3 regions of the Aeribacillus sp. SP014 genome follow, and region 1 is predicted to be linked to each of the others. Evidence: riboswitches for the same ligand, from Rfam matches in the RefSeq annotation. Region 1 holds a riboswitch; each other region holds the start of a gene.
The links. Region 1 has a riboswitch for thiamine pyrophosphate ahead of tenI (thiazole tautomerase TenI). Riboswitches for the same ligand answer to the same signal wherever they lie in the genome.

Region 1 (11,029 bases):
ATTGCCATGGCTTATTATTCTCCTATTTTTAGGAATGTTCACCGCCGGCCTAATCGGCCAGTTTGAAGAAACGTTGAACAAAGTGGCAACTTTAGCGCTCTTTATACCATTAATTGCAGGGATGGCTGGAAATACAGGAACACAAGCTCTCGCTGTTGCAGTAAGAAGAATTGCAACAGGCGAAGGTACTTCCGAACGCGTGTGGAAAATTATTCTCAAAGAAGCTGGAACCGGCTTGATAACCGGAACAGTATGCGGAATCGTTGTTGCACTGACAATTTTTATTTGGAAACAGAAATTTTTCTTAGGACTGCTAGTGGGTCTTTCCATATTGTCAACGCTGACTGTTGCGACAATTGCCGGGGCGTTTGTTCCTCTTGTCATGCACAGGCTTCGCATTGACCCGGCTGTGGCCTCCGGTCCATTTATTACAACGATTAATGATATAATCAGCATTTTGATTTATTTTGGCATGGCGACATTATTTATGAACTATTTGCTCTAACAAAATTAGCTAAAGGAGGATCAATATGGAATCACATGCAGTAACCTCTCTTGTCATCGTGCTGGTCGGCGCTTTTTTAACCCCGATTTTGCTGCATCGGTTCAAACTGACATTCATTCCTGTCGTCGTTGCGGAAATTATTGTCGGATTAATCATCGGGAAAACGGGATTTAATTTAGTGCAGGAAGATGTATGGCTGGCAACTCTCTCAACGCTGGGATTTATATTTCTCATGTTTTTAAGCGGGCTTGAGATTGATTTCACCATTTTCTCCAAAGGGAAGAAAAAAGAAGAAAAGCTGCCCAACGGAAAAAAAGCTCCTCATACTTTTTTGGTTGCGTCAATTGTTTTTCTTGGCATTTTCGTTGTTTCATTACTTTTATCGTATTTGTTAATGTGGATGGGATTTATCCGCAATGCCTTTTTCATGACGTTAGTGATTTCAACGATTTCTATAGGAGTAGTAGTGCCGACGTTGAAAGACGAGCAAATTATGAAAACAAACATCGGCCAAATTATTTTGCTGGTGGCTGTCATAGCCGACCTTGTCACCATGATTTTGCTGGCGGTTTTTGTCTCCTTAAACAGCGAAGGAGAAAGCAATACGTGGCTTCTGCTTCTTTTGTTTGCAGCAGGCGTACTGCTTTACTTCATTGGCAAAAGGTTTAAAAGTCGATCCTTTATTAAATCGATGTCAAAAGGAACGGTTCAAATTGGAACAAGGGCGGTTTTTACGTTAATAATAGTGCTTGTCAGTTTATCGGAAACGCTTGGGGCAGAAAATATTTTAGGCGCCTTCCTTGCGGGAGTTTTAGTCTCGCTTTTATCGCCTAATTCAGACTTGGTGCAAAAGCTAGATTCGTTTGGCTACGGTTTTTTAATCCCGATCTTTTTTGTCATGGTAGGGGTGGAATTGGATATATGGGAATTGATCAAAGATCCGAACCTTCTTTTGTTAATTACTTTGTTATTCCTTGCTCTATTCATCTCAAAGGTGATTCCCGTCTTTGTGCTGCGAAAATGGTATGATACGAATACAACGATTGCGGCGGCGTTCTTGTTGACTGCCACTTTATCATTAGTTATTGCGGCAGCGGAAATTGGACAGCGAATCGAACTGATTGATAAGCAAATGGCTGACGCATTAATAGTAGTTGCCGTGTTAACAAGCATTATCACGCCGATAGGATTTAAAAAATTATTCCCCAAAAAAATGGCGGTGCAGCCAAAAAAGAAAATTGCTTTTATTGGTGCAAATCAAATGACCCTTCCAATCACAAGAGAATTGGATAAAAATTTGTATGAAGCAACCGTATATCATACACAGCAAGACAAAATTGAAAACGGGACTGCTCAATCGGTATTTAAAATTGAAGTATTGAAAGACTATTCGATAGAATCATTGAATGAACACCACATAATGGAAGCTGATATAGTAGTAGTGGCTACTGGGGATGAAGAAAGAAATGCGGAAATTGCAACATATGCAAAAGAATGCGGCGTAGAACAGGTCATTGCCTCCATTTCTTCCCCGGAGTTGGATCAAACATTAAAAGAAAAAGGGATCAGCGTATTTTCCGTCATGCTGTCAACAAAAACGCTGCTCAGGGCTTTGATCGAATCGCCTGGCGTTATGCGGATCTTAACAAACCAAGACAACTCTCTTTATCAAATTAATATGAATAACCGAAAATATGATGGAATGAAGCTTCGATACTTTCCGTTTACAGGAGATTGTATCTTTGTCCGGATTTTTCGCGGTGAAGATTCCATTGTGCCTCACGGCGATACCGAATTGAAAAAAGGGGACCGCTTGATTGTAACGGGTTCCCGCAAATATGTAAATGAGTTAAAAGATGAGCTGGAATTTAGCAAATAATATTTGCAAACAAAACAAATTGTGATAGCATGAAATTAGTATGAAAATTTAATAAGCATCCACTAGGGGAGCCTTTGGAAAGGCTGAGATTAAAGTGTTGACTTTAAGACCCTTTGAACCTGATCTGGATGATGCCAGCGTAGGGAAGTGGGAATTTGAAACATATGTCTGATATTCCATTACCACTTTCCAGCAAGGAAGGTGGTTTTTTATTGTTTCCAGTCTCACCACTGGACAGCTGCTTTCCAGTTTTGAACCTTGAAAGACGAGTGTGAGCGTCTTTCTCATGAAAGGAATGTACAATGTTGGAGCTTCATGCCGTAACAGACGGAACAAAACCGGTCAATGAGCTAATACGCATAATTTTGTCCATATCAGATCATGTTGATTACGTTCATATACGAGAAAAAAATAAAAGACCATGTGAGATCATTCATCTCGTAGAACAGCTTTTGGCAAACGGGATGAGGAGAGAACAGCTTGTCATCAACGATCGGCTCGATGTTGCGCTCCTGACAGGCATTCAAAATGTTCATCTTCCGGGAACCGGCCTGCCGATAAAAAAAGTGAAAAGCGCTTTTCCGCAAATAAAAGCAGGCGTCAGCGTCCATTCATTAGAAGAAGCAGTAAAAGCAGAAGGAGACGGAGCAGACTATTGTTTCTTCGGAAACGTTTTTGAAACGAACAGTAAAAAAGGACTTCCGGCAAAGGGAACAAATTTGCTCGGAAAAATTGTTGGACACGTCAATATTCCCATTATCGCCATTGGTGGGATCACGCCTGATAATATGCAAAAAGTTTTAGAAAAAAAAGCAAGCGGTATTGCTGTTATGTCCTATATCTTTTCTTCGAAAGATCCAGAGAGCGCTGCCAAACTTTTTAGGAAAGGAGAAACTTTTTAAAATGAACGTTTTTGATGTTGGAATCATCGGGGGAGGGGTAATCGGCCAAGGGATTGCCTATGAGCTTTCGAAAGCAGGGCTGAAGACCGCCGTGTTTGAAAGCGGAGAAATCGGTGGAAAAGCAACCTCTGCAGCAGCCGGAATGCTGGGGGCCCATTCGGAAAATGAAAAAAGAGACATATTTTTTGAGTTATGCTTAGAGAGCCGAAATTTATACCCGAGCCTTGCAAACGAACTGTTGGAACAATCCGGTGTGGATATCGAGTTTGTTCAGGAAGGCATGTACCGGCTTGCATTTACCGAGGAAGAAGCCCGCTATCTGCAATCGCTTGCAGAAGATGAGGATGAGCTAGAATGGCAATCAAGGGAAAACGTACTGGCAAATGAGCCACATGTTTCTGAAGACATTGTGGGAGCTCTTTGGCTTAAGCATGACGGCCAAGTAAAAGGTTCATCTGTTTGCCACGCATATGCGAAAGGCGCTAGAAAATATGGTGCATCTATTTTTGAACAATGTCCTGTTTTCGACGTGATTAAAGAGGGAAAAGCATACAAGCTTGTCACTTCCCAAGGAGTTTTTATATGTGGAAAAGTCGTCGTTTCAAGCGGAGTTTGGAGTGGCTTTTTCTTTGAAAAGCTGGGGCTGAGAAATCCAATGAAGCCCGTTAAAGGAGAATGCTTAGCCATAAAACCGAAAAAACTGGTGATCAACAAAACAGTGTTTTACGAGCACTGTTATATCGTACCGAAAAAAGACGGCACCGTTATTATTGGAGCAACTTCTTATGAAAACGACTGGGATACGCATCCGACAGTCAAAGGAGTATCCGAATTAATGATAAAGGTTCAGAAAATTATGCCAGAAATCGGGTCTGAACCGGTCGTTAGTGCTTGGTCGTCGCTCAGGCCGCAAACAGCTGACGGCTGGCCGTATTTTGCCGAGCACCCGGAGCATGAGGGAATCTTTTTTGCGACCGGCCATTATCGAAACGGCATTCTTCTAGCGCCGATTACAAGCTTGATCGTAAAAGACATGATTTTGAAAACGAATCAATATGAGGGTTATGTTCATAGCTTTTCTTTAAACCGATTGCTTTCTGATGCGAAAGGGAGGTGATTAAACAGTGAAACTTCGCATCAACGGCCAGCAGATGGAAGTGGAGAATAGTGTTCGGAACATAGAAGATTTGCTGAACTTTTTTCAATTACAGGAAAGAATTGTTGTCGTTGAACGAAATGGTGAAATTGTTTCAAAAGAACAATACAGTATCCAGACATTAAATGATGGTGATCAAATTGAAATTGTCCATTTTGTTGGAGGGGGATGATGATTCATGTTAAAAATAGGTGATAAAACATTTCAGTCGAGATTAATGTTAGGAACTGGAAAATATCCGTCTTTTGAGATACAAAAAGAAGCTGTGGAAGCCTCAGGTGCTGAAATTTTGACATTTGCCGTCAGAAGAATGAATATTTACGAGCCTTCACAGCCAAATTTTTTGGAGATGTTGGATTTATCGAAATATACTCTTCTGCCGAACACGGCCGGGGCAAAAACTGCGGAGGAAGCAGTCAGAATCGCCAAGCTTGCGAAGGCATCAGGATTATGTGATATGATTAAGGTGGAAGTAATTGGAGATGATAAAACGCTTCTCCCTGATCCGATTGAAACATTGAAGGCATCAGAGATGTTATTGGAAGAAGGGTTTATTGTTCTTCCATATACTTCAGACGATGTTGTTCTGGCGAAGAAGCTTGAAGAATTAGGGGTTCATGCCATCATGCCGGGAGCATCTCCGATCGGATCAGGCCAAGGAATTGTCAATCCTCTCAATTTATCATTTATTATTGAGCAAGCAAATATTCCAGTCATTGTTGATGCCGGAATCGGTTCGCCGGCAGATTGCGCACTCGCCATGGAGATGGGAGCAGATGGAATCTTATTAAATACAGCTGTTTCCGGTGCAAAAGATCCTGTGAAAATGGCGAAGGCAATGAAGCTGGCGATTGAAGCAGGCAGACTTGGATATGAAGCAGGACGCATTCCGAAAAAACGGTATGCACAAGCAAGCAGTCCAACGGAAGGAATGTTAACGACATAATGGAACGATATTCTCGCCAAATCTTGTTTTCTCCTATTGGAGAAGAGGGACAAAAAAAATTGCTGAAAAGCCATGTGCTCATTGTTGGAGCTGGAGCACTCGGCTGTGCAAGCGCTGAAATGTTAGCCCGTGCTGGAATCGGTAAAATAACCATCATTGACCGTGATTATGTCGATTGGAGCAATCTCGGGCGTCAACAGCTGTATACAGAAGAGGATGCGAAACAAAAGCTGCCAAAAGCGGTTGCTGCCAAAAAACATTTGCAGGAAATCAATTCGAACATTTCGATTGAAGCGATTGTGGGCGATTTCTCAATTGATTTTATTGAACATGTAAAGGATGTCGACCTTATCATCGATGGGACTGACAATTTTGAAACGAGATTTTTCATCAATGATTTAGCGATGAAGCACGAAATACCTTGGATCTATGGGGCAGTAGTGAGAAGTTATGGAATGACCGTTTCCATCGTTCCGAAACAAACACCATGCCTCCATTGTATGCTTCAAGCGATTCCGTCTGACGGAATGACGTGCGATACAGTTGGCGTGATCAGCCCGGCGGTGCAAATCGTCGCCTCTTATCAAACAGCAGAGGCACTGAAATATTTAGTCAGCGGAGAGGTGTCCAAGCAGTTAGTTTCATTTGATGTTTGGACAAGGGAGCATTCTGCAGTGGACATGACAAAATTAAAAAAGGCCGACTGCCCATCGTGCGGACATCACCCGACATATCCATATTTGTCGGTTGAAAATGGATTAAAAACAGCGGTTTTGTGCGGAAGGAATACCGTACAAATACGTCCGCAGCAAAAACAGAAGATTTCGCTATCAGAAATTACCAATCGTTTGCGCCCGATCGTGAAAGACTTAAAAGGAAATGCTTATTTAATTTCCTTTCAGGCGGATGATTTCCGCGTTGTGCTTTTTCAAGACGGAAGAGCATTAATTCACGGCACTAAGGAAGAAGAGAAAGCAAAAGCTATTTATCAACGTTACTTCGGAGCTTAAATGGAGGTGTGTTTATGACCATTGGAAAAGCGTTGACGATTGCCGGGTCCGATTCAGGAGGAGGCGCGGGAATTCAGGCAGATTTGAAAACTTTTCAGGAGTTGGATGTATACGGAATGAGCGTGATCACGGCCGTTACGTCTCAAAACACATTAGGTGTTCATGGCGTCTACCCTGTTCCGATTGAAGGGGTGATCAGTCAGCTTGATGCAATTGCTGAAGATTTATCGCCAGATGCGGTCAAAACAGGAATGCTTTTTAATCAAGAAATCATCCAAATCGTCTCAAATAAAGTTCAAAAGCATGGATGGGAAAAAATTGTCGTTGATCCAGTAATGATTGCAAAAGGCGGACATCCATTACTTGAAGAGTCTGCCATCAACGCGCTCATCAACGACTTAATTCCGCTTTCGTTTATTGTGACGCCGAACATCCCGGAAGCGGAAGCGATCACGGGCATCGAGATAAAATCGTTTGATGATCGGAAAGAAGCTGCGAAAAAAATTTGCCAAATGGGAGCAAAGCATGTGATCATAAAGGGTGGACATCAGCCGTCGGGCAGCGAAATCATTGATTTGTTGTTTGACGGGCATGATTTTTATGAATTTAAAGGCAACTATGTAAACACAAAGCATACGCACGGAACAGGCTGCACTTTTTCTGCTGCGCTGACAGCTGAGCTCGCCAAAGGTAAAGACGTTATCGAAGCCGTAAAAACCGCAAAAGAGTTCATCCATCTTGCTGTAGAAAATGCACTAGGCATTGGAGGCGGCCACGGTCCTACCAATCATTGGGCATATAAAAGAAATTTAGCTGCTTCGAAATAACATAAGCCGGACATATATGTTCTGGCTTTTTTCTCTTTTGTCCTTTATAATTATGATCAGGTATTAATAACTTGTAATAATGTTTAGGAGGATTTTCCATGAAATTGAATTTGGAAGGCCGAAACATTGTGGTCATGGGTGTTGCAAACAAGCGAAGCATTGCTTGGGGAATTGCCCGCTCTTTGCATGAAGCAGGAGCAAGATTGATCTTTACATATGTGGGCGAAAGAATGGAGAAATCGGTTCGAGAGCTTGTAGATTCGTTAGGACGGGAAGATTATCTCGTGCTGCCTTGTGATGTAACAAAGGATGAAGAAATCGAGCAGTGTTTTGAAAAAATTAAAAGCGAGGTTGGTGTGATTCACGGTATCGCTCATTGTATCGCCTTTGCGAATAAGGAAGAGCTGAGCGGTGAATATTTGAACACAACAAGAGACGGCTTCCTGTTGGCCCACAACATCAGTTCTTATTCTTTAACGGCGGTTGCGAAAACAGCCCGTCCTTTGATGACAGAAGGCGGAAGCATTGTTACATTAACTTACTTGGGCGGTGAGCGAGTCGTTCAAAACTACAACGTAATGGGAGTTGCGAAAGCGTCATTGGATGCTAGCGTGAAATATTTGGCGAACGATCTAGGTAAAGAAAATATTCGCGTCAATGCCATTTCCGCTGGTCCGATTCGTACGCTTTCGGCAAAAGGTATCAGTGATTTTAATTCAATTCTGAAGGAAATAGAAGAACGTGCTCCGCTGCGCCGAACCACAACACAAGAAGAAGTTGGAGACACGGCGTTGTTCCTGTTCAGCGATCTTTCCCGCGGCATTACAGGGGAAACGATTCATGTTGATTCAGGTTTTCATATTTTAGGTTATTAAGTTAGCTGAAAAAGATTAATCTGTGTGCGTTACTCGCACAAGATTAATCTTTTTTTATGGCAGGATAAAATGAAATTTTGCTGTCAGCTTCAAGGTGCCACTATTTCAAGCCGTGAAGCTTGGATTTATTGTTGATGTTCTGTTACGACTTTTTGTCTCAATGTGCAGCGATTTTCAAATGCTCTTTTGTCATAAGAAAAAGTTAGATTTCCGTCATGATTTCATTCTATCGTGTCATAAAATAATGAGAGAAATCATATTTGAGGGTGGCGATCAAACTTGATTAAAAAAGAAAAATTAGAACCTTTGATGTATATTGTCCAGCCGAATATAAAAAAGCCTGAAGTGACCATGCAGTCGACGCTATTAAAAAAAATTGCAAATAATTCTAAGCAAGCGGAAAAGAGTACATGGACGAAAGAAGAGATTTATAAAAGAAGAAGAGAATTGGCAAATATGACGGTTCATGAAAAGATTGATTTCTTTTCAAGTCTTCCGGAGCATGTGTATAAAAACGTATGTGAAATTAAAACAGTAGAGAAAACATACAAAGGAATTATTTTGTCAAAGGAAAACGATGTCGTTCAAATCCGTACATTTGATCAAAATGAACCTTTGAAAATAAAATCGAAAAGTATTTTAGACATAAAAGTGTTAGGGAATTAAAATGGAGAACTCGGTTATGCCGGGTTTTTTATTTGAACGATACAAGTCTTATCACTATGTTGGGGAACGAAAGGAGTATTGATTCCGATGGAATGGCATTGGTTTTCATTTGCTCTCATTGCATTGGCAACTTTTCGATTAACGAGAATTATAGTGTTTGATAAAATCGCTTCTTTTTTGCGCGCTCCATTTATAACAATTGTGGAGGAAAAAGCGGAGACAGGAGAAACCGTTTCTTTTTTCAAACCGAAAGGAAAAGGGCTTCGATTGTGGATCGGTGAGCTTTTAAGCTGCTATTGGTGCACAGGAATATGGTGTGCCGCCATTTTATTTTTTGGAAATGAATATATAAACGTCATTTTCTATCCGATTACAGTTATTTTAGCGATCTCAGGTTTGGCAGGAATTATTGAACATTTACTTGATTGATTGTCGCCATTTACAATGTCCCTCAAGCACGAATTGAATAAACTAAGGGAATGGTTTGTTAAAGACATGAAAAGCGTTCATTTCGTCAGGAACGAATATTGAACCATGAACAATTTACAGCTTAAAATGATCTTCAAGCGGAATCGGCCCACTCTCGGAATTGGGTGTAAGGAAATAAAAGGGATTCATTTTGGTCAGAAACGAACAGGACGATATAGAACCTATGAACCTTTATAGCTTAAAATGATCTTCAAGCGGAATCGGCTCACTCTCGGAATTGGGTGTAAGGAAATAAAAGGGGTTCATTTTGGTCAGAAACGAACAGGACGATATAGAACCTATGAACCTTTATAGCTTAAAATGATCTTCAAGCGGAATAGGCTCACTCTGGGAATTGGGTGTAAGGAAATAAAAGGGGTTCATTTTGGTCAGAAACGACAGGACGATATAGAACCTATGAACCTTTACAGCTTAAAATGCCCCTCAAGCGGAATCGGCTCACTCTCGGAATTGGGTGTTAAGAAAGGGAAAGGGGATGAAAGTTGCCGTTTTGTCAGGAACGAAAAGGAGCAATTTGACCCCATTTATGAACGCAATAAATAAACATTTACAGCCGGAAGCTTTAATAATTTCTTGCTGATTTCAAACATCACTGTGGAGCATGTCCCCTAAGTCGAAGCTTTAGCAATAGACGATTCAAAAAAACGGAAAAGTGTAAGAAAACCTGAATTTTTTACGAATTCGATCCGTTCATCTCAATTTCATTGATTTATGAGATTGACATGGCGGCTGCATTTCTTTACGAGAAGTTTCGGCGTCAAAAAGTTTTTCTGGCGGCAAAGTTCTTATTCTGACTAGCACCCTGTAACGAATTTTGCCGCCTATCGCTGAAAGGTAAGCAGCCAATTTCGAATGATTGTGTGTAAAGGACAGATTGTTAAAGTCGTGAAAAAAGAAACGGTCAAAAAATGAAAGTTCTTTTATAACCGGAAGGAATATAAAGAACTTTCATAAACTTGACCGTCTGTTAATTGATAATAATTTTGTTTTCAAACGGAATGCCTTCTTTCTTCTCCTGGCAATATACAAACCCTTCAATCACCAGCGCTTCATCGAAGACATCGAATGGGAAAGTAATGTGAAAGCCTTCAAAAGAGATTTTTTCATTTGGTTCGATCGATAATTTTTCACTAGGTTTCAGCCAGTATTCCCCTTTTTCTTGAATTTGCTTTCGCCATTCCGGGTGCAAATACTCCCATTCCAAGGAAGAATGAGTATTATAGTTGAAATCATTTTCGTTTTGATTTTTGGTTGTAATGATTTTTCCGCTGAATTGAACGTGCTGATGGGGATGAATGTGAATGCATAATACAGGATAATGCAAAGGTTGTTCTGTGATGTTTTCCATCAAGGCATTGCCAAGAATCGTTACCGGATCATCGCTTTCACGAGGAAGAACAATCGAATACGAAAATTGAGCGCGAATCGGATCGTTTATGGAGGCGTTTTTTTCATTTTGGACAGATTCATTCTCTTGTCGTTGGACATTTTTTTCGTAAAGTGATTGGAATAAAAATTGAGAGACATCTAAAAGTTCATTTCGTTCAGCAGTTAATAAATCGATCCGAAGCTGCTCTTTTTTCGATTCGGTGATCAATCGTTCTTTTTCCTTTATTTCAAACAAAAGGTCTTGAATCTTTTTGTCAGCGGCTTGCTTTTCCTTTAATAAACCAGTGACAGCTGCTTTCAGCAGTTTTAATAGGTCGTTTCGCTCCTCTTCAACAATGGAAAGCTGATTGCTGATCTTTTCAACATGTTTCTCAGCTTCTTTTAA
Region 2 (11,029 bases), 2.3 Mb from region 1:
TACAGGCAAACATGCTTCATCACGGAAGTGCCGGATATCTCATGCATAGTGCACCTTCCCGCAGACTCCGCGAAGCGTATTTCTTTGCTAATTTAACACCAACAGTGAAACATTTAGAAAAAGTTCTTCACTCATAAAAAATCCCTCATGGTTATCCATAAGGGATTTTTTGTATGTGCTGGGCATCTGTACATTCGCCAAGCTTTAAAGCAGCAGTATTTTGTTTAAGACAAGGGTGTCTAGGGCGCCAAGATCTGAAGGAAGTCAGCAGCCAATTTTCGACTTGCGGAAAAGATGATCGATGTTTTATTCTTTCTCCTTTTTTTTCTTTAACCTTCCTTCGCGTCGAGCAGCGTCCCGCAATAAAAATTCAATATGGGAATTGACGCTGCGGAATTCCTCTTGCGCCCAACGTTCAATAACGGCATACAATTCAGGATCGATTCTTAAAGGGAAATTTTTCTTTTTTGCCATGATGCGACACAACCATTAATATAGACTTCCGGTATTTATGACCGGCTGGGTGCCGCGATCGGAGATGATCGCAACCATTAAATTATTCACCATGTTAACCTTTCTTTCTTCATCAAGCTCAATCGTTCCGTTGCTAGCCAGCTGCTCGACAGCCATTTGGGCCATGCTGACGGCTCCTTCGACAATCTTTTTTCTCGCAGATAAAACGGCGGCTGCCTGCTGGCGCTGAAGCATGGCGCTGGCAATTTCAGTCGAGTAAGCTAAATGAGTCAGTCTAGCTTCTATTACTTCAACTCCAGCGACGTTCAACCTTTCTTGCAATTCATCTGCCAGCTCTTTTGAAACAACATCGGCGTTGCCTCTTAATGTAATATTGTGGTCATCAAACGTATCGTAAGGATATTTCGTTGCTACATGACGAATGGCAGCCTCGCTTTGGATTTCCACGAATTCTTCATAATCATCCACATCAAAAGTTGCTTTTGCGGAATCGATTACTTTGAAGACGATGACCGAGGCAATTTCAATCGGATTCCCTTCCACATCGTTTACTTTTAGCTTTTTGCTGTTAAAATTTCGAACGCGAAGGGACACCTTTTGTCTAATAGTTAATGGAACCGTTAAAGCAAGGCCACTTTTCCGAATGCTTCCTAAATAACGTCCGAAGAAAATGACAACGTTTGCTTGATTCGGCTGTACAATGGTAAGGCCGCTTCCAAGCAGTGCGGCAAGAACAACCAATACAATTGCAGGAACAATAAACTCCTGGATAAATGTAAAAGCTGCTCCGAGCAAAAGTGCAACGATTAATACAATTCCAATAAACCCGTCAATAAACCATGCCTTTTTTTCTTTCAACTTTCATTGCCCCTCTCATATTATTATTATATTAAAATGATATCACTTTTTGAAATAAATGTAAATTATTATTGTCAAAAAATTTTGGCGAAAAACGTTTTTGGAGCTATGAAAATTCAATGAAAGCCAAAATAAAAAACCTCAACTAACAACCATGCTAAACGTCATTTCGTTAGCAAGGGCTAGTCGAGGATTTCGGTTTAAATATATTTAGTTCATTATTGTTTGCATAGATTCATTTCTTTAGCATTAAAACAGAAAAATAAGACATACAATGAGGATGACAATAAACAATAAGGTATAAATCCATGTCAACGAGCGAACATTGCGAAAGGAGCTTGTTTCATATTCCCTTGACCTTGCGAGTTCATCATGGGGACTGTTCCCGATCGCTTTATATGTTTCTATTTTGTTCCCTACTTCTTTTCCGATAAACGCAGTTAAAATGAGTGCAAGTACACAAATAATAATGCCTACGGTCAATAACATACTATACATAAAACCATCTCCCTGTCTCTTTACATTGTGGTAGAGAATTGATTCGTTAATGTCCTTGCTTGATAAAATAGAAATTTATTTATGCTGAATATTATAAAATGCATCAGCAAATCTTTTTATTCCTTCATTTATATTTTCTTCATTTTCTCTTGCGAAGGTAAAACGGACATATTTTGTACTTGATCCAAGCGTTGAGCCCGGAACATAAATAACCCCGCGCTTGATCGACTCTTCTAGCAGCTGGATCTCATTAAAGTCTTTCTTTATTTTGCACCATAAATGAATGCCTCCTTGTGGGATATAAAAATCAACATCGTCTTTTAAGTAGAATCGAAGGCTTTTGACAATTTGATCCCTTCTGTTTTCGAGCCGTTTGACTAAGCAGTTGATATGGGCATCGAAGTCGTCAGATTCCAGAAAATCATTGGCAATCCATTGAGTAAAGCTGGCATGACCGAAATCCACTTGCTGTTTGGCATCAGACAATCTTTCAATCACAGGCTTTGGTCCAATAACCCAACCAATTCGCAAACCAGAAGCAACAATTTTTGACAATGAGCTGATATATAAGACATTTCCATGCTCATCCATTGATTTTAGCGGGTAGGTCTCTTCCCCATTAAAGGACGTTAAACTGTAAGGATCGTCTTCAACAATCGGTATTCCATACTCAGACGATATTTCCAATATTTTTTCCCGCCGGTTTTTATGAAGGAAAGCGCCTGATGGATTTTGGAAAGCAGGATTTAAAAAGATCATCCTGATTCGATGTTTTTTATGCAATAGAAGCAAATCATCCGGGTTTATACCGTCTTTGTCAACTGGTAAATAGAAAGGTCTAATTCCGGTTGATTTAAAGACCGGGAGACTGTAATAATACGAAGGCTCTTCTAATGCTATCGCATCACCCGGCTTTAATAAGCATTGGACGATTAAATATAAAGCTTGCTGCGCTCCTGATGTGATGAGAATGGAAGACGGATTTGTCTCAATTCTCCGATATCGTTTCACATGCTTTGTGATAGTTTTTCTTAATATCTCATTCCCTTGAGGATGATCATATCCTAGGCTTCCGATAAATGACCTTGTCGAAATGATTTCTCGCAAGGAGTCGATTGGAAAAAGATCTTCCGACAATTCACCGCTAGCTAAATTGATTAGTTTATGCTCTTCCATCTCTTTGCGTATTCTCTGGGTCACAGGTAAATTCGGCAAGAACGATCCTGCCTCAATATACCGATTCCAGCTTGGTACACGCTTCTTTGTCATGCCCCATATATCTTTGCTGATTGTTGTTCCGCTTCCTCTCTTTCTCTCGATAAGTCCGTTTGATTCTAATTCGTCATATGCAGCCACAACTGTGCTTCTGTTTATTTGCAGCTTATTGGCCAAAAACCGTTCAGAAGGCAGCGGTTTATCAGGGGGAAATGTGCCATCCGCAATTCCATTTTCAATATATTCGGCCAGCTGTTTATATATAGGCTTTTTTGCATTTCGATCCGGTTTCCAGTCCATATGCTTCACCCTTTAGATTTGCTTGGCACTTCCTGCTATATGGCAAGTTAACCAGGTTCTTTGTTATTTATCTATAGAATGTTCCTATTGAACATAATCGAAAATGTTGTTATATCCATCAAAATTTGAACCTGTTCAAACATTAATTATAACGCTAGATGAAAGAATAATGCCCATCCAATTCAGTAACATTTTACCCATCCACTTTTATTTTAACTTGGAGTTTTTAGCACATGATTTGAACGCTGCTGAAAAATCATTATCTTTTGTAACATGGACGCAATGCTTAAAGCTGTCCTGCCCGATTTTTTCTTTACTTGAAGTTGAAAACCCTTAAAATAGATGTGCGATTTTCGGCAAATTTATTTCACTTTATGGTTCGTCTTGGATAAATGGCTGTTGCAGTATTGAAATTGGATGATTGACAAAATCTTTGATTGGATGGTCCAAAAATTTTTGAACATTTTTATTATGAATAATATACTCCAATTCAAACCGTTTCTCATATTTTACGCTTAATGCTTCTATAGAATTAAGTGTTGATAGTTAGTTCGACACTCAGCCACAGCTGTATTGTACAAAGGAGCATGCTAAGAAATTACCATTAAATTACTTCAGATGAGATATCACATGAAAAGCTCTCATGGAAAAACATAATCCAATTATTTTGAACTCTAATACATGGGCCGGCCCTTCTATGCTTAAAAAGAGGATTATTCAAAGTGTTTTCCTTCCTGTGCAGATTTTTTTATGGAAGATGAATAGGGGGCAACTTCCGAAGGTTATTGACTTTGAAGGTTCATGAGCTTCGGCATTTAAGATGGCTTTAGATTTTTCAATTTGGTGGAGGGGAAGAATATGTCGAACAGAGCACAAAAGGTTAAAGTTGCTGTTATACAAGCCTCATCTGTTATTATGGACCGGGACGCCACGACAAAAAAGGCGGTTAGCCTCATACATCAAGCTGCTGAAAAAGGAGCAAAGATTGTTGTATTTCCTGAAGCTTTTATTCCCGCTTATCCTAGAGGCTTATCTTTCGGTACAACGATTGGGAGCCGTTCGGCTGAAGGGAGGAAGGATTGGTATAGATACTGGAGCAATTCTGTAGCTGTTCCGGACGAAACGACGGAACAACTGGGCGAAGCGGCTCGAAAAGCAGGTGTCTACCTTGTGATAGGCGTTACAGAAAGGGATAATGAATTTAGCGGCGGGACTCTTTACTGTTCTGTTTTATTTTTCGATTCTGACGGACAGTTGTTAGGAAAACACCGCAAATTAAAACCGACTGCAGCAGAACGGATTGTTTGGGGGGAAGGGGATGGAAGCACATTACCAGTGTTTGACACCCCTTATGGAAGAATAGGGGCGCTAATCTGCTGGGAAAATTATATGCCGTTAGCAAGGGCTGCGATGTATGCACAAGGAATTCAAATTTATATTGCCCCAACGGCTGATGCAAGGGAAACTTGGCAGTCAACAATCCGCCACATTGCTTTGGAGGGGAGATGCTTTGTTTTGTCTGCCAATCAATATGTGACAAAAGATATGTATCCGAAAGATTTGGCTTGTTATGATGAACTTGCTTCTTCACCTGAAGTAATGAGCAGAGGTGGTAGCGCGATTGTTGGACCGTTGGGCGAATATGTGGCAGAGCCCGTATTTGGCAAGGAAGACATCATCATTGCAGAACTGGATATGAAACAAATCGCCTATAGCCAGTTTGATTTTGATCCTGTTGGGCATTATGCAAGACCTGATGTTTTTAAATTGCTAGTCAACAAAGAGAAGAAGACAACTATTGAGTGGAAAAATTAATCTCATGATGAGACTCGTTTCTACGATTGATCTCATTATTTATTTGAGATTTTGCAGTTCAATAAACAATAAGGGAAATAAAGAAATCCCTTGCTCCTTTACATTAAGAAAGCGTTTATTTTATAATTAGTGTAAAACAAACGTTCGAGTGGATTCGCTATTTTAAGAAATATTTTCCGGGAAATATCGAGCCCTCTGGCGAATGGCAATGATTTTGTCGAACTTAGCTGAGAGCTTGTTTAAAAAAGGAGATGCTCTTAATTGATAAAAATTAAGAAAATTGTTTTGCATATATTACAGATGCGTTTGAAAGCCCCATTTTCTACTAGCTATGGAGACATTCACGATCGCGAATTGTTGATCGTAGAAGTAAAGGATGATGATGGTGCAGCCGGTTTTGGAGAAGGGGTTGCTTTTTCCATTCCATGGTATACAGAAGAAACCGTGAAAACAACTGTGCACATGATCGAAGATTTCCTCATTCCGATTTTATCAAAGACGTCGTTTCATCATCCTCGTGAGTTGGTTGAATCGTTTCGTTTTATTCGCAGAAATTATATGGCAAAAGCGGCTTTGGAAGGTGCCGTGTGGGATCTATATGCAAAACAGCAAAATATACCTCTTTCACAAGCTCTCGGGGGAATGAAAAAAGAAGTTGAAGCTGGGGTGAGCATCGGTATTCAGCCAACAATAAAAGATTTAATCAGTCTTATTGAACAATATCAGGAGGAAGGATACAAGAGAGTAAAAATAAAGATTAAACCAGGTTGGGATATTGAAGTAGTTAAGGAAATACGGAAGCATTTTCCGAACTTGGATTTAATGGCTGATGCGAACAGTGCCTATACATTAAAAGATATAAATCATCTAAAACAATTGGATGAGTTTCAATTAATGATGATTGAGCAGCCTCTTGCGCACGATGATATTGTGGATCATAGCAAACTTCAAAAAGAATTGGAAACACCGATCTGTTTAGATGAAAGTATTTGTTCCTTAGAAGATGCTCGAAAGGCTGTTGAACTTCGAAGCTGCAAAATTATGAATATAAAAATCGGCCGTGTTGGCGGTTTGACAGAAGCAAAAAAAATCCATGATTTTTGCAAAGAGCAAAATGTTCCAGTTTGGTGCGGAGGGATGCTTGAATCAGGGATTGGACGGGCCCATAATATATCCCTAGCGACACTTGAACAATTCACACTGCCAGGAGATATATCCAGTTCATCTAAGTATTGGGAAGAAGATATTATTGAACCGGAAATATCGGTTTATAATGGGAAAATTGCCTTGCCTGATAGCCCGGGGATCGGTTTTCATGTAAGCCGTGAAAAATTAAAAAAATACACTGTTGAAACGAAAGTATTTACCCTATAAACAAAATAATCCTCTGCATGTTTTGCAGAGGACTATTTTGTTTATTTTACAACCAATCTTGGCGCCGCCATAATGAGAATAACAGTAACGACAGCGCATAATACAAAGGCTCCTATCATCGTAATGCCGTTTACGATCAAAGAATAAACGACCGCTGACATTCCTTCTGGTGCATATTCTCCGAAGAAAAAGACACCGCTGATAAAATGCCAAAAATAACGTGCAAAAGCTCCGATGAAGATGCCAAAGATGATGAAAAAAAGAGCAGAGCTTTTCTTTCCATCTTTCAGCTTATTTTGGATAGTTTTACTGAAAAGACCGGCTAAACCGATAAAGGAAAAAGCTAGGAAATAGTCGATGAAACCTTGAACAGGCGTCAGGATGTATGCATCACCTAATACAATTTGCAATAATCCCCATAAAAGGCCGGAAATGAAGCCAATCTTTGCACCGGATCGAAACGATAATATGAGTACAGGCACCATGGCAATTGATATAGAAATGGCTGATGATAATTGAATGGAAGGGAGAAGATCAAGTATAACTGCCAATGCTGCAAAGATTGCTGCTTCTATTAATAGTAATAAACGATTTTTTTCCAAAAATAAAACCCCCTGTATATTATTTGCTATCAACAAATATCCATAAGGGGGAAAAAGGCTGTATCATGGATCAGTTACTTCCACATCCCTACGCTAGCATTAACTAACAGGTTCAAAGGGTCTGGACGAAATACCCGTCCACTCTCAGCATATAGCTCCCCTTGTGGATCTGTTGATATTCGAATCTTATGTCTATCATAATAGACTATAAGAAAATTGTCATTCTTTTTTCGCTATATTCAAATATTTAAACACGATAAAGCTGAAATGCAGCCTTTGGACAAAAAATAATGAAAAAAGGGCGTTTATAATAAGAACTTTTTTCAGAATGGGGGTTTTGATTTGAATCTTAATCGTGAGCGTTATGAAGTAGTGGATGTGGTGCGGGGGGCTGCGATATTTGGAATTTTACTTGTGAATATGGCGCATTTCAGCTATCCAGATGTATATTTATACCAAATAGGCAGCGAAAATTTTTTTACTGAAACATGGAGAACATGGGATTTTCTAACGAGAAATATTTTGGAAATATTTGTGCAAATGAAGTTTATTACAATGTTCTCATTATTGTTCGGATTTGGAATCATCATCATGGAGGAACGGGCTTTAGGAAACGGCAGGAACTTTGTTTCTATATATATACGCAGACTGGTGGTGCTTTTTGTATTTGGACTAATTCATTCATTTTTCATCTGGGATGGAGACATTTTAATGGATTATGCTGTGCTGGGGTTTCTTCTCCTTTTTTTCCGGAAGTGTTCCTGGAAAACCCTTTTGGTATGGACTGTATGTTTATTTAGTTCATATTTGCTCCTTATTGGTTTGATGACGGCTGTATCCAATGGTGAGGATGCTTTAGTCCAAAAAAGAGAGCAGGCTTCGTTACTGGAAGAGGAGGCAAGAAACGCAATCCATTCATATCAAAACGGAAGTTTTTCCGATATTTTCCATCAGCGTATTCATGATCGGTTTTTTTACATGTCTATGTCTGGCATGTGGCCTTTTCAACCGCTTGTCTATATAATAAACATGCTCCCATATATCAGCATGTTTTTAGTTGGCATGATATTTGCGAAACAAAAGCTTTTTCAAGAACCGGAGAAGCATCGAAGGTTATTAATAGCCATCTGGTTTTTCGGGCTTATCATTGGGCTTCCGTTAAATATTTTTGCGGTCAAAGCTGAAAATAGTTTTTACATGGTGTTCGGTGCACCATTTCTCATGTTGTTTTATGTGACCTCTCTCATATTTTTATATTATCACCCAATCTGTCGGCAAATTGTTAAGAAGATTGCACCTGTTGGACGCATGTCATTGACAAATTACATCATGCAATCTGTTATTTGTACATATATTTTTTATCATTACGGATTGGGATTGTACGGTAAAGTATACCCCTTCGCCGGTTTTTGGCTTGCACTCGCAATTTTTGCCGTGCAGCTTATCATCAGCCATATTTGGTTTAAATATTTTCAATTAGGTCCGTTGGAGTGGGTATGGAGAACAGCGATGTATTTCAAGCGCCAGCCTATTCGCATGAAAAAGGAAGTTTTGAAGCATAATAACAGATCAAGATGAATTGTAAAAATGTAGTTTCAAATCTCAGATTTTGAGTTTATGATAGCTCTTTCTTTTCGAAAATAATTTATAGTATGATGGAACAAAGGAGTGTCTAGGCAACATGTTTCTACAAGCAATTTTTATTTTTTTGCTGCAATTATTGTATGTACCAGTATTGACGATCCGAACTATTTTGTTAGTGAAAAATCAAACAAAGGCTGCTGCTGGTATAGGTTTGCTAGAAGCAGCGATTTATATTGTCGCTTTAGGAATAGTTTTTCAAGATTTATCTAATATTTACAATATTAGTGCATATATTATCGGTTTTGGTGCAGGACTGTTGTTGGGCGGTGAACTGGAGAAAAAGCTGGCTTTTGGATATGTAACATACAATGTGAATTTAATGGATAAAAATTCCGAATTAGTAAAAAAATTGAGGGAGGCTGGTTTTGGGGTTACGGTCTTTCAAGGAGAAGGAATGAATTCGATCAGGTATCGTTTGGAAGTTGTTGCTCAACGCTCTCGGGAGGAAGAATTTTTAAACCTTGTCAATGAAATAGAACCAAAAGCGTTTTTAAGCTCGTATGAAATTCGTTCTTTTAAAGGTGGATATTTAACAAAAGCGATGAAAAAGCGGGTAAAGCGTTTAGAAAAAGGACGAACATAACGGTCGAAGGGAGGGTGAAGCGTGGATATATTTGCAAAAATTGCTGAGGATCGGATCAAAAAGGCATATGAAGAGGGGGAGTTTAAAGAACTTCCCGGGATGGGGAAGCCTCTCCCGCATGACGATTTGTCTGATATTCCGGAAGAACTCCGAATGGCTTATCGTCTTTTGAGAAACGCCGGAATGGTCGATCAAGAAAATGACTTGAAAAAGGAACTATTAACTATTCAAGATTTACTAAAATGCTGTGAAGATGAAGCCGAAAGGAAAAAATTACAACAAAAGCTGTCGGAAAAACAATTAGCATTGGAACGAATCGTGAAGAAAAGGAATATATTCAACACACCTGCATCTCAATTTTATAAAGATAAAGTTTATAAAAAGCTTATTTGACGTTTTCGAAAAAGAATGGTGCCTTTATTTTCGCCATTCTTTTAAATTTGCTGTTTTTTCAAGGCTTCTCTATGGAAGACATAATATAAAGCAAGATTGAAAAAACCTAAGAAAATGACTATCACCGAAAGCGGCAGCTCCTTTGCAAAACCGACCAAAATTCCAGACAATAAACAGAAGAGAGCAACGAATAAATAAAAATATTTCATAAGTGTCACGACCATTTTTTTGACCCCCAAATAAAGAAAACGTTTTCTTTTATTATAAATCATTTGTCACAAAAATGAAACAAAAAATTCACATTTTGTCCAAAAAATAGACACCGTTTTGACAAAAAGTTATTATACAAAAAGCAGCTTATACTGAATTTATAAAGCTGCTTTAAAGTAAAAACGATTTCTTCTGAATTCTGGCATCTAAACAACAAGGAGGTCTATCTTTATTTTTCTCCTGCAAAAGAAAAAAGAGAATGATGAAAATGGAACGCGAACACGATTCACTTGCTTTAGAATCCAAGCTAAACCTCTGATGGATGGCAGATTGGGCGGTTCCTAATGTGACTCGAACATCGTTTTGAGAAGCGTATAGAACCACATATAACAAATCAACTGAAGCAAGCTGATGAGGACAGCAGCTGCGAGTTTTCACAACACTTCAACATCGCTAAGTTAAACACTTATTGCCGTCATTTGCACAAGCCCATTCGCAACGAGCAGCAGAAAGCTCAATTCACTTAAAGAGTGCTCTTTCGTAGGTTCCCCAATTCCTCTGCAATTGCTTGCATTTCGCTGGGGCTGAAAGTATTTTTTTTCATTACATGGTCATAAATTTCTTTTAGGTCTTCATACATATTTACATTAAAATGTGTTGGTTGAACTGCACTGATGTTGATCATATTCAATTTTTCTGTAATTTTTTTAATCATGTATTCCATATTTTCTGCTGATTTTTCACATAAATTCAATTGATTTCATCCTCTCGTTTTTTTATTTGTTTCATTGTATCATGTATTATGAAAGATTGAATATTATGATCAAAAAAATTGATCTTTCCAAACTATTCTTTGCAGCTTATGAAAAAACGATTGAAGCAATGGTTTCAGGAGGTTTCAGCAATGATAAAAGTACTTTTTGTTTGTTTAGGAAATATATGCCGTTCGCCAATGGCTGAGGCGGTTTTTCGTGATTTAGTTAAACGGGAAGGTCTGGAAGATAAAATTTTTGTCGATTCAGCGGGAACGGGAGGCTGGCATGTAGGAAGCCCGCCGCATAGA
Region 3 (11,029 bases), 330 kb from region 1:
GCTTTTAAGTTTTTGCAGCGGATTCATCCTATGGACTGCGGCAGTCGATTAATGAATGTAGCTGCCTTGCAATTCATCAATAGTGGTTCAGTTGTTGATAGCAAGCTTGTCGGCGAAAGAATATAGCTGCTATGCAAATGTCCGCAAAAAATTGAGCAGAGGGCAACAATGAAGGAAAACATTCGGAAAGATCGCTGATCTCAATGAAGATTATCGGGAAAATACGGCGGCAATAAAGGAAAACCTATCGAAAAGAGCACACGTCTATCTAGCTGTGAGAACAGGGAAAAACGACAGCACTATTTGCTCTGAAAGGGAAAGGATTTATTTCGGAGTTAACCCAAATATTTTCATTGAAACCTCAATGGGATCAACATGACGGAGCGTATAAGCGGCGCCTGAGCTGTTCATACGCTCTTTTTTGATGAAGGGAAAACCGTTCTATCCATATAGTTTGAGCAGTTTTTCTTTTGACATCATTAAATATTTCGGCGGCCGCTTCAAGCTATCGAAACGATATTGAATGATTAAATACATAGGGGTAAATGTCAAAAGCTTATACCATTTATAAAATGGATTTTGAATGGCAAACGTTTCAAAGCCCAGCCGTTCAGAGCCTTTATTTAAAATAGTTATTCCAATAATCCCTTTCACATTGTGAAATTGTGAATGATTCCGCAAGTATTGAACGATATTTGGCAGCCCTTTTTCTGTTTTAGAGTAAATGTATCTTCCTTTTTGAATTTCGCTCTTAAAATGATTCAGTTCCTTCATTAAATAGACGTTATGAAGATGTATTTTTAACAGAAGATCATTTTTTTTAATTTTTGTACCGTCTGAAAGAATTATTTCCCTTCCTTTATATTTTGTCAATCGAACCCGGAAAATGTCACGATTATTCTCCTTGTCCCTCACATACTCAAGCCGCGAACAAAGGTAATAAATGGGATCCAATAGGCACCAAAACTTAAAAAAACAATATCTCAACCTTCCCATTTGCAACACCTTTCACTTTTTTTCTTACAGTTTATTTTTTAGCATACGAATTGTTTTTATTTATAAAAAATTTTTTTCGAATAGCCATGCGAAATTAAGAAAAAACTTTTAAAGAACTCCATCAATAACAATGGTGAGCGATATGAAAAAAATTTTATATCTTCCTTTTTTGACCATACCTTCAGGCCATCATCAAACAGCTGATGCCCTAATGGAAGGGTTGTTACGGCTTGATCCTGACATTCATTGCGAAAAAATGGACCTTTTGTCATCGAAATTTGGAAAAATAGAAAGGCTGATATCTTCCTTTTATTTGCAATGGATTGGCCGTTTTCCTAAATCATACAGCCATATGTACCACAGGTCAGTGCTCGCGGAACAAAAGAGCGCCAAAAGGTTTTTCCATTATGAGGCACTTTTTCTCCGGCATTTAAAAAAGATCATTGATGAATTGAATCCGAAAATGATTGTTTGTACCCATGCTCTTCCTTCCTACTTACTTGCCAGGCTGAAAGCCTCTTCTCAAATCAACATCCCTGTTATCAATGTATACACAGATTTTTTTATTCATCACCTTTGGGGAAAAAGAGAAATTGACTATCATTTTGTCGGTCACTCATATATGAAAGATTATTTGCTCGAAAAAGGTATAAAAAAAGAACAGATTTTTGTTACAGGGATTCCTATTCACCCAAATTTTACAAAAAGGAAAGATGAACATGTACATAGCATGCGCTTTTATCGAGGATTAATTTCGGGAGGAAGTTCAGGCGTCGGTTCAATAGAGAAGATAACGGAAAAAATCAGCCGCGATGATGATATCCATTATATGGTGTTATGCGGAAAAAACAGAAAGCTTTATGATCGATTAATAAAACAAAACCATCCACGAATTACTCCTTTACCTTACATCTCTTCAAGAGAACAAATGAACGATCTGTACAATCGCGTCGATTTTATCATGACAAAGCCCGGGGGTGTGACAATCAGCGAATGTTTATACAAAAAAATTCCTATATTTGTATACCACACTCTTCCAGGACAGGAAGAAATAAATTTGGAGAAATTAACAAAATTCGGGATGGTGTTTGATTTTCGAAATTGGCAAGAGGAAACAAATATTTCGGCCTCCATTATTCGAGCGCTGCAATCTAAGCAGCTATCAAAATTTTTATCGAAAGTGGATGAATATCATAAAAGTTTAGCTCCGATTGAACCAGCGGGATTGATCAAACGTTTAATGAATGAATAGCTCCTGGAAGCCATTAAAGCTTCTAGGAGCATTAGTTTGAAAATTATTTATCGATAAAGGGATGACCCGCCCTCTATAAATTCTTTTGCTTTTTGCCTCAAACCTTCCTGAACGAAATCAGAATCACTTGAACCGGCCATTTTTCTTAAATTGTGGGAAATTTTCATCGAGCAAAATTTTGGACCGCACATAGAACAAAAATGGGCAATTTTCGCTCCTTCTGCCGGCAAAGTTTCGTCATGATATTCGCGTGCCCGTTCAGGATCGAGAGAAAGATTAAATTGGTCGTTCCAGCGAAATTCAAAACGGGCTTTTGATAAAGCATCATCCCTTATTTGGGCGCCTGGATGCCCTTTTGCCAAATCTGCGGCATGGGCTGCAATTTTATAAGCAACAACACCTTGGCGCACATCCTCTTTATTGGGAAGGCCTAAATGCTCTTTCGGAGTTACATAACATAGCATGGCCGTTCCGTACCAGCCGATCATGGCTGCTCCAATGGCTGACGTAATATGATCATAGCCGGGAGCAATATCGGTTGTTAATGGACCGAGGGTATAAAAAGGAGCCCCCTTGCAAATTTCATTTTCTAAATCAACATTTTCTTTAATTTTATGCATCGGAATGTGCCCAGGGCCTTCGATCATGACTTGGACATCATGTTTCCAGGCGATTTCCGTCAATTCACCGAGCGTTTTCAATTCGGCAAATTGCGCTTCATCATTGGCATCTCGAATAGATCCGGGACGCAAGCCGTCACCTAATGAAACGGCAATATCATATGTTTTTAAAATTTCGCAAATCTCTTCAAAATGAGTGTATAAAAAGTTTTCTTGATGATGCGCCATACACCACTGCGCCATGATCGAACCGCCGCGGGATACGATTCCGGTCGTCCGTTTGACGGTCAAAGGGATATAGCGAAGCAGCACGCCGGCATGTATAGTAAAATAATCGACCCCTTGTTCTGCTTGCTCAATTAATGTATCACGGTAAATTTCCCATGTTAACTCTTCAGCAACACCATTAACTTTTTCGAGCGCTTGGTAAATCGGGACGGTTCCAACCGGCACGGGCGAGTTGCGGATGATAAATTCTCTTGTTGCATGAATATTTTTTCCTGTTGACAGGTCCATAATTGTGTCAGCGCCCCAGCGGATGGCCCAAAGCATCTTCTCAACTTCTTCTTCGATTGACGATGTTACAGCTGAATTGCCAATGTTGGCATTAATTTTTACATGAAAGTTCCGGCCGATGATCATCGGTTCACTTTCCGGGTGATTAATGTTGGACGGAATAATGGCCCTGCCGGCAGCGACTTCTTGACGAACGAATTCAGGATCCATGTTTTCACGAATCGCCACAAACTCCATCTCTGGGGTGATGATCCCCTTTTTTGCATAGTGCATTTGTGTAACGACAGCACCTTTTTTTGCTTTGAAAGGCTTTCGATGAAAAGGTGTGGCAATATTGTGATCTTCCCAATTGCGAAATCCATTATCTTCAGGCTTTACCTGGCGCCCGTCATATTCTACAACATCATGACGGTCTAAAATCCACTGTTTGCGTACAGCCGGCAAACCTTTATGAATATCTGCCTGAAAATCAGGATCTGTATAGGGACCGCTCGTGTCATAAACCTTTACAGGTTCATTTTCAAACGTTCCCGCTTCCGTTTTCGTGGGAGTTAATTGAATTTCCCTCATCGGAACCCGAATATCGGGTCTTGACCCAGTCACATAAATTTTTTTGCTTGCTGGAAACTGCATGTTTTCGAAATAATGTTTCATTTTTCTCCTCCTCCATTTTTTTATCTGAAGATGTGCATAGAAAAATAGGAGGGGAGATGGGATGTGAAAAATAAAAACGGGTTCGCTTTAGCACGAACCCGATCAATTCAATATAGAAAAAGAAGGCAATACAAATACTCCCGCTACCTACTTCCCTACGCTGGCATCATCCAGATCAGGTTCAAAGGGTTGAAGAACTTCAGGCGCGTTCTTCTCTCAGTCCAGCTAATTGGACACCCCTAGTAGATGGTTATATATTTTTTTTAATAGTAACATAATATGAAAAATAATGAAAATATTTTTTCGTTTCATGATGTTTGTAGAATTGTTGATTTTTGAAACTTTCTGCGCAATTGTCCGTAATAATATTAGGCAAAAAATAAGGGGGGAGAGGCCTGAAATCAAACAATAAGTTTTTCGCTATTTGCGCTCTGCTGCTCATCTTGTCGATTATTTGTGCGTCTTTTGATGCCAAATCAGCTGAAGGGAAAACCGTTTATTTTATTCCGATTGAAAATACAATTGAAAAAGGATTGGTGCATTTTATTAAACGATCCATTCAGGAGGCGGAAAAAGAAAAGGCGGATGTCATTGTTTTTGAATTGAACACTCCTGGCGGTGCTTTAGAGGCAGCGATAGAAATAGGCAAAATGATTATGGATACAGATATCAAAACAATCGCTTATGTAAATAAACATGCGATTTCTGCAGGGGCTTATATAGCATTAAGGGCTGATCAAATATATTACCATCCTGGCGGTACCATTGGGTCAGCGGCTGTCATTGACTCCAATGGCAATGCTGCAGAAGTAAAAGTGCAATCGTTTTGGAAAGCAGAGATGAGAAATGCTGCTGAGCTTCATGGCAGAGACCCTATGTTCGCTGAGGCGATGGTAGACAGCAGCTTGAATATGCCCGAATATGGTGCAGAAAAAGGAGAATTACTAACATTAACAGCAAAACAAGCGATGGAAGTCGGGTATGGTGAAGGCATCGCCAAAAGCCGGGCAGAGCTTTTGAAATCGATCGGAATGGAAGGTGCAAAAATCCAAGAGACTGAGGAGACGTTTGCTGAAAAAATAGCCCATTTTGTAACAAACATGTATACCATTCCGATATTATTAACGATTAGCGGTTTAGGATTTGTGTTAGAATTGTACACTCCTGGGTTTGGCATTCCTGGTTTTATTGGACTATTGGCGCTGTTTTTGTTTTTCTTCGGTCATTTTATTGCAGGGCTTGCGGGATTGGAAACGGTTGTTTTGTTCGTGCTTGGGGTTCTGCTTATAATTGCAGAGTTGTTTGTTCCAGGAGGAATTATTGGAGCAATCGGTTTTCTTTCAGTCCTTTTAAGTTTATTTTTAGCAGCTGATCATATAGGACATATGGCGGTTTCTCTTTTTATTGCCGGTTCCATTTCGATATTCACAATATTCATTTTGTCAAAGGTGATTGGTAAGCGTATGAAATGGTTTAAAAAAATTATTTTAAATGATTCAATCAGCACGGAGAAAGGTTATGTATCCAATCAAAATCGTACAGATTTAATTGGGAAAACGGGTGTAACTGTGACTGCTTTACGGCCGGCAGGAACAGTAATGACCGATGGAGAGGAAAGATTGGATGTTGTGACAGAAGGGACGTATATTGAGAAAGGAAAAAAAGTGAAAATTGTTAAAGTAGAAGGCTCACGAATTGTTGTGAGAGCTATTAATGAAAATGAATAGGAGGTAGGTATGTCACATGGATGTATCATTTTTTCTTTTACTAGGTCTTATCGTATTAGGTCTTATTTTGCTTGGCATCTTGTTCTCTTTTGTGCCGATTATGCTCTGGATTTCCGCTCTGGCAGCTGGCGTTCGCATCAGTATTTTGACTCTTATTGGAATGAGGCTGCGCAGAGTCATTCCAAGTCGAGTGATCAATCCGTTAATTAAAGCGCATAAAGCCGGCCTTGATGTCACAACAAATCAATTGGAAAGCCATTATTTGGCAGGAGGGAATGTTGATCGAGTTGTCAACGCATTAATTGCAGCTGAAAGAGCTAATATTGAATTGAGCTTTGAACGTTGTGCTGCGATTGATTTAGCGGGAAGAGACGTGCTTGAAGCCGTTCAAATGAGCGTAAATCCGAAAGTAATCGAAACCCCGTTTATTGCAGGGGTTGCCATGGACGGAATTGAAGTGAAAGCAAAAGCCCGCATCACGGTGCGAGCCAATATCGACCGGCTTGTTGGCGGTGCCGGGGAAGAAACGATTATCGCACGTGTAGGTGAAGGAATTGTCAGCACCATTGGTTCTTCTGATGATCATAAAAAAGTGCTGGAAAACCCTGATATGATTTCGCAAACAGTTTTAAACAAAGGACTCGATTCAGGAACAGCCTTTGAAATTTTATCCATCGACATCGCGGACGTTGACATCGGCAAAAACATCGGTGCGATCCTGCAGACAGATCAAGCGGAAGCAGACAAAAACATCGCGCAAGCTAAAGCGGAGGAACGCAGGGCGATGGCGGTGGCAAGAGAGCAGGAGATGCGCGCTAAAGTTGAAGAAATGCGGGCAAAAGTTGTTGAGGCGGAAGCGCAAGTTCCGCTGGCAATGGCGGAAGCTTTAAAATCAGGAAATATTGGAGTTATGGATTATATGAACATCAAAAACATTACCGCTGATACAAATATGCGTGATTCTATCGGAAAAATGACAAAAAACTCTGCTGGTGATGAAGAAGAATGATCTTTCTGTCCATCAAAGGAGGTGTCATATGGAAATATTTGAAAATCCGCTGTTCATTGTTATTTTAATCGGGATTATTTCTTCTTTGTTTGGCAGAAATAAAAAAGATCAAGAGCAGCAGAAAAAAAGGAAACAAGCTGCAAAACAAATAAAACAAAGGGTTAAAAATGTTTCGACAAGCCCTCCAAATGAATGGAATCAAATTCAAAATGTACACACAGGCCTATCCAGCCAACTAAAAAAAGCTGAAAAAGACAAATCGAATATGAAATCTTTTCATAATAAAAATAAAAAACAGAAACCATCAGCTTTACACATGCATTCAGCTGCAAAAGGAGTCATTTGGAGCGTCATTTTAGATGAACCCCGATCCAAAAAGCCCCATCGGTCGAATTTCATAAAATAAATGAATTAATGGTGTTAATCCCCTTTTGTCTCTCATAAATATGAGGATGAAGGGGGTTCTTTTATGGGCAAAAAATGGCATCAGCGAATAAAAAGCATATTGACAGAAGGATTGCAAATACCAGCTGACGTCATGATGGATCTTCCCCGTGTTACGATGATCGGTACATTGCATATATATATAGAAAATCATAAAGGACTGCTTTCTTTTACAGATAAAGAGATTCGAGTTTTGCTGCAGCAAGGCCAGATGCTCATTAAAGGAAGCGATTTTGTGATGAAAGTGATATTGCCAGAAGAGCTCCTTGTAGAAGGGAAAATTGAACAAGTATTATATATTGATCAGTAGGGGGATCGGGATGCGGAACAATTGGTTGTTATATTTTACAGGCTTCGTTCAGGTAATAGCGGAAGGAACCGGCTCAGAAAGAATGTTGAACGATTGCACGCGGCTTGGCATTGTCACAATAAATGTAAAGCGGCTGGAAAACGGTGCAATTTCTTTTTTTATACGCCTTAAAGATGTACAGGCTTTACGAAAAGTAGTTCGTAAACATGAATGTAAGTGCACCTTTCACCAAAGGATAGGATTTCCATTTTTATTAAAAAAATCATGGAGAAATTTTGGTTTTGTTATTGGAATTGTTCTGTTCATTGCCATTACATTTCTTTTATCCAACATGATTTGGCATATTGAAATAAAAGGGGCTAGTCCGAAAACAGAGCATTTAATACAAAAAGAATTGGACAAAATAGGAATTAAAAGAGGGACGTTTCAGTTTTTGACATCGAGCAATCAAACAGTTCAAAATCGTTTGATGAGCCAAATAGATGATATAACATGGATCGGTGTCAAATTAAAAGGAACGACATATTCTCTGGAAGTAGCCGAAAAGAAAAAAGAGCAAAAAAGCAAAGTGGAGGGGCCGAGGCATTTAGTGGCCGCGAAGGAAGCTGTTATAGCAAAAATGTATGTTGAAAAAGGACAACCTTTAGTAGACGTTCATGATTTTGTTAGAAAAGGACAAATATTAGTTTCCGGTGTAGTTGGAGAAGGTGATAAAATACGAAAAGTGGCAGCAGACGGAGAAATATTAGGCGAAACTTGGTATATTTCAACAGTGGAGGTGCCGCTTCAAACAACTTTCCAGTTATTTTCAGGAAAGTCAGTCACGAAGCATTTTCTCTCCTTTCGTTCTTTTTCCCTTCCTATTTGGGGGATGTTTCGCAATGATGAATCGGAATATCCGCAATATGCGGTGGAGAGAGACGAGCGTCCATTAAAATTTTTAAAATGGGATCTTCCAGTTAACTATAAGAAAGAAACGATTCGTGAGACGGAAACCTTTCACAGAAAATATTCTGTGGATGAAGCGAAACGGCAAGCGATTGCTGCCGGGAAAAATGACTTATTTCGAAAACTTGGAAAAGATGTCAAAATTGTTGGCGAAAAAGTTTTGCACGAAGACGTCGAGAATGGTAAAGTAAGATTGAAAATACACTTCCAAGTTATTGAAAACATTGTAAAAATAAAACGGGTTCAGGGAGATTAGAGAATGACAGAAGATTTAGTCACAATCAGCCAGAGTTTAGAAAATCCGAATGAAGCCATTAATTTATTTGGGATTCATGATGTTCATTTAAAAAGAATTGAAGAAGAGTTAAACGTATCGATCATTTCGCGCGGTGAAGCGGTATATGTTTCAGGAGATAAAGAAAAAGCTGAACTGGTTGAAGACATCTTGAAATCCCTTCTTTCGGTTATTCGAAAAGGAATTTCGATTAACGAACAAGACGTACTTTATGCAACAAAAATGGCGAAAAGTGGGAAGATCGATGAATTTGAATCCCTATACGATGAAGAAGTTGCGAAAAATGCAAAAGGAAAAACCATTCGTGTAAAAACGCTAGGTCAACGAAAGTATTTTCAAGCAATTAAAACGCATGATTTAGTATTTGGAATCGGTCCAGCAGGAACAGGAAAAACGTTTCTCGCTGTTGTCATGGCCGTCCATTGCTTGAAAAATGGGCTTGTAAATAAAATCATATTAACGCGGCCGGCCGTTGAAGCTGGTGAAAATTTAGGTTTTTTGCCCGGCGATTTAAAAGAAAAGGTAGATCCTTATTTAAGACCTTTATATGATGCTCTACACGATATTTTAGGCGTGGACCATACGGAGCGCTTGTTAGAAAGAGGAGTTATTGAAATTGCTCCATTGGCGTATATGCGCGGAAGAACACTTGAGGATGCGTTCGTTATTTTAGATGAAGCGCAAAATACAACAACTCAGCAAATGAAAATGTTTCTAACCCGTTTAGGCTTTGGATCCAAAATGGTCATTACAGGCGACCTGACACAAGTGGATTTGCCAAAAGGAGTAAAATCAGGACTGCTTGAAGCGAATGAAAAATTATCAGGCATTCGGGGCATTTCATTCGTATATTTAAAGGAAACTGATGTCGTGCGGCACCCGCTCGTTTCAAAAATTATTGAGGCTTATGAAAAAGATGATCAGTAAGACCCGCTCATCATGACCGGGTCATTTTTTGCATAGAATTGATCGGAGGTGCTGTGACAAATGAAAAGAAAAATGGATCGCAAAGACAGGAAACAGCCGATATTCCATTTTTTGAAAAAAATGCAATCCCTTCATCTTTTCTTATATCCCGTTATTGGAGTAATTTTGTTTACCGTTTTATACAGCAATGTAGAACCGGACACGTTTGATGCCAAATTATTTTCAGTATCCGACCAAACGATTTACGCACCTGTTACCGTTGTCGATAAGGAAATGACGGAAAAGAGAAGAGAAGAAGCTGCTGAAAGCGTGGAAGATCAATATGTGCTAAAAAAAGAATATGCGGACAACAGTGTGGATTTGGTCGAATCTTTATTTGATGCCATCATGGAGGCTTCTTCTAATGCCGAAATGAGCAGCAAAGAGAAGCTTGACAGGCTTAAAAGCAGTTTAGGAGATATGTATGATAAATATCCTGAAAGCGTATATACATCGTTGTTAAGTGCAAATGAAGGACAGCTTACGCTGGCGAAAGATGCGGTTGTTACGGCTGTCAATGAAACGATGAGCGAGCCGATTCCGGCTGAAAAATTAGAAGAAGCGAGAAACAAAGTGAAAGAACGGCTTCAAAACGTGAATTTGCCGGATAAGATACGCTCAGCAGCTGAAGAGATTGGACGCAGCGCAATTATTTCCAATTATGTATTTGACCCAAAATCAACAGATGAAAAGCGGGAAGAAGCAAAAGAAAAAGTGCAGGAGGTTCAAATTAAGCAAGGTCAAATTATAGTCGAAGAGGGCCAATTAATTGACAGGGAAGTATATAGAAAGCTGGAATTGTTGGGCCTTTTAGATAATAAGTACACATTTCAGCCGATCATTGGTCTTTTCATTTTAGTCTTATTAGTGATGATCTATCTTGCATATTTTTTTGAAAAAGAAAAGAACTCGTTCTTTACGAGTAAAAACCAGTCATTGCTTCTCTTTACCATCATCCTAGCGATAACGTTAACGGTCATGAAGATTATCAGCTTATTTCAAAAAATGGACTATTCTCATATCGGCTTTATTGTCCCGGTGCTGATGGGAGTCATGTTGACAAAGCTTTTGATTAATGACCGCCTTGCGTTCGTGACAAGCATTATATATGCTTTTTGCGGAAGCTTGATTTTTAATGATGGAGTCACTGGCACATTTAATTTTACAATTGGTCTTTACTACTTATGCGGGTGCATCGCAGCCATTCTGTTTCTAGGGGAACATAACGTCCGTTCGAAAATTTTACAAGCTGGTCTTTTCGTTTCGGCTGTTAATATTGTTGTGATCACCGC

Region 2: it holds a riboswitch for thiamine pyrophosphate, as region 1 does, so the genes downstream of both, thiT (energy-coupled thiamine transporter ThiT) here and tenI (thiazole tautomerase TenI) in region 1, are expected to answer to the same signal.
Region 3: it holds a riboswitch for thiamine pyrophosphate, as region 1 does, so the genes downstream of both, thiC (phosphomethylpyrimidine synthase ThiC) here and tenI (thiazole tautomerase TenI) in region 1, are expected to answer to the same signal.

What each region holds. Positions count from the first base shown of each region.
Region 1 covers NZ_JBSRXI010000001.1:3,204,542-3,215,570, reverse strand. Annotated here, with positions in the region: gene mgtE (magnesium transporter) at 1-505, shown strand, start outside; gene ACVIJU_RS15760 (monovalent cation:proton antiporter family protein) at 531-2,384, shown strand; TPP riboswitch at 2,439-2,547, shown strand; gene tenI (thiazole tautomerase TenI) at 2,687-3,286, shown strand; gene thiO (glycine oxidase ThiO) at 3,288-4,403, shown strand; gene thiS (sulfur carrier protein ThiS) at 4,411-4,614, shown strand; gene ACVIJU_RS15740 (thiazole synthase) at 4,621-5,388, shown strand; gene ACVIJU_RS15735 (ThiF family adenylyltransferase) at 5,385-6,398, shown strand; gene thiD (bifunctional hydroxymethylpyrimidine kinase/phosphomethylpyrimidine kinase) at 6,413-7,225, shown strand; gene fabI (enoyl-ACP reductase FabI) at 7,324-8,100, shown strand; gene ACVIJU_RS15720 (CotO family spore coat protein) at 8,380-8,766, shown strand; gene ACVIJU_RS15715 (DUF1360 domain-containing protein) at 8,854-9,195, shown strand; gene ACVIJU_RS15710 (hypothetical protein) at 10,223-11,029, opposite strand, start outside.
Region 2 covers NZ_JBSRXI010000001.1:922,321-933,349, forward strand. Annotated here, with positions in the region: gene ACVIJU_RS04540 (acyl-CoA dehydrogenase family protein) at 1-137, shown strand, start outside; gene ACVIJU_RS04545 (Arc family DNA-binding protein) at 307-474, opposite strand; gene ACVIJU_RS04550 (SPFH domain-containing protein) at 490-1,332, opposite strand; gene ACVIJU_RS04555 (hypothetical protein) at 1,582-1,830, opposite strand; gene pdxR (MocR-like pyridoxine biosynthesis transcription factor PdxR) at 1,906-3,345, opposite strand; gene ACVIJU_RS04565 (carbon-nitrogen hydrolase family protein) at 4,204-5,160, shown strand; gene menC (o-succinylbenzoate synthase) at 5,425-6,534, shown strand; gene thiT (energy-coupled thiamine transporter ThiT) at 6,576-7,136, opposite strand; TPP riboswitch at 7,205-7,308, opposite strand; gene ACVIJU_RS04580 (DUF418 domain-containing protein) at 7,479-8,714, shown strand; gene ACVIJU_RS04585 (DUF2179 domain-containing protein) at 8,818-9,363, shown strand; gene ACVIJU_RS04590 (DnaJ family domain-containing protein) at 9,385-9,756, shown strand; gene ACVIJU_RS04595 (hypothetical protein) at 9,798-9,980, opposite strand; gene ACVIJU_RS04600 (DUF1128 domain-containing protein) at 10,490-10,720, opposite strand; gene ACVIJU_RS04605 (low molecular weight protein-tyrosine-phosphatase) at 10,871-11,029, shown strand, end outside.
Region 3 covers NZ_JBSRXI010000001.1:2,873,996-2,885,024, reverse strand. Annotated here, with positions in the region: gene ACVIJU_RS14095 (YkoP family protein) at 442-996, opposite strand; gene ACVIJU_RS14090 (MGDG synthase family glycosyltransferase) at 1,139-2,248, shown strand; gene thiC (phosphomethylpyrimidine synthase ThiC) at 2,296-4,038, opposite strand; TPP riboswitch at 4,174-4,289, opposite strand; gene ACVIJU_RS14080 (NfeD family protein) at 4,482-5,765, shown strand; gene floA (flotillin-like protein FloA) at 5,782-6,774, shown strand; gene ACVIJU_RS14070 (hypothetical protein) at 6,803-7,180, shown strand; gene yqfC (sporulation protein YqfC) at 7,244-7,528, shown strand; gene yqfD (sporulation protein YqfD) at 7,539-8,732, shown strand; gene ACVIJU_RS14055 (PhoH family protein) at 8,736-9,698, shown strand; gene ACVIJU_RS14050 (HD family phosphohydrolase) at 9,759-11,029, shown strand, end outside.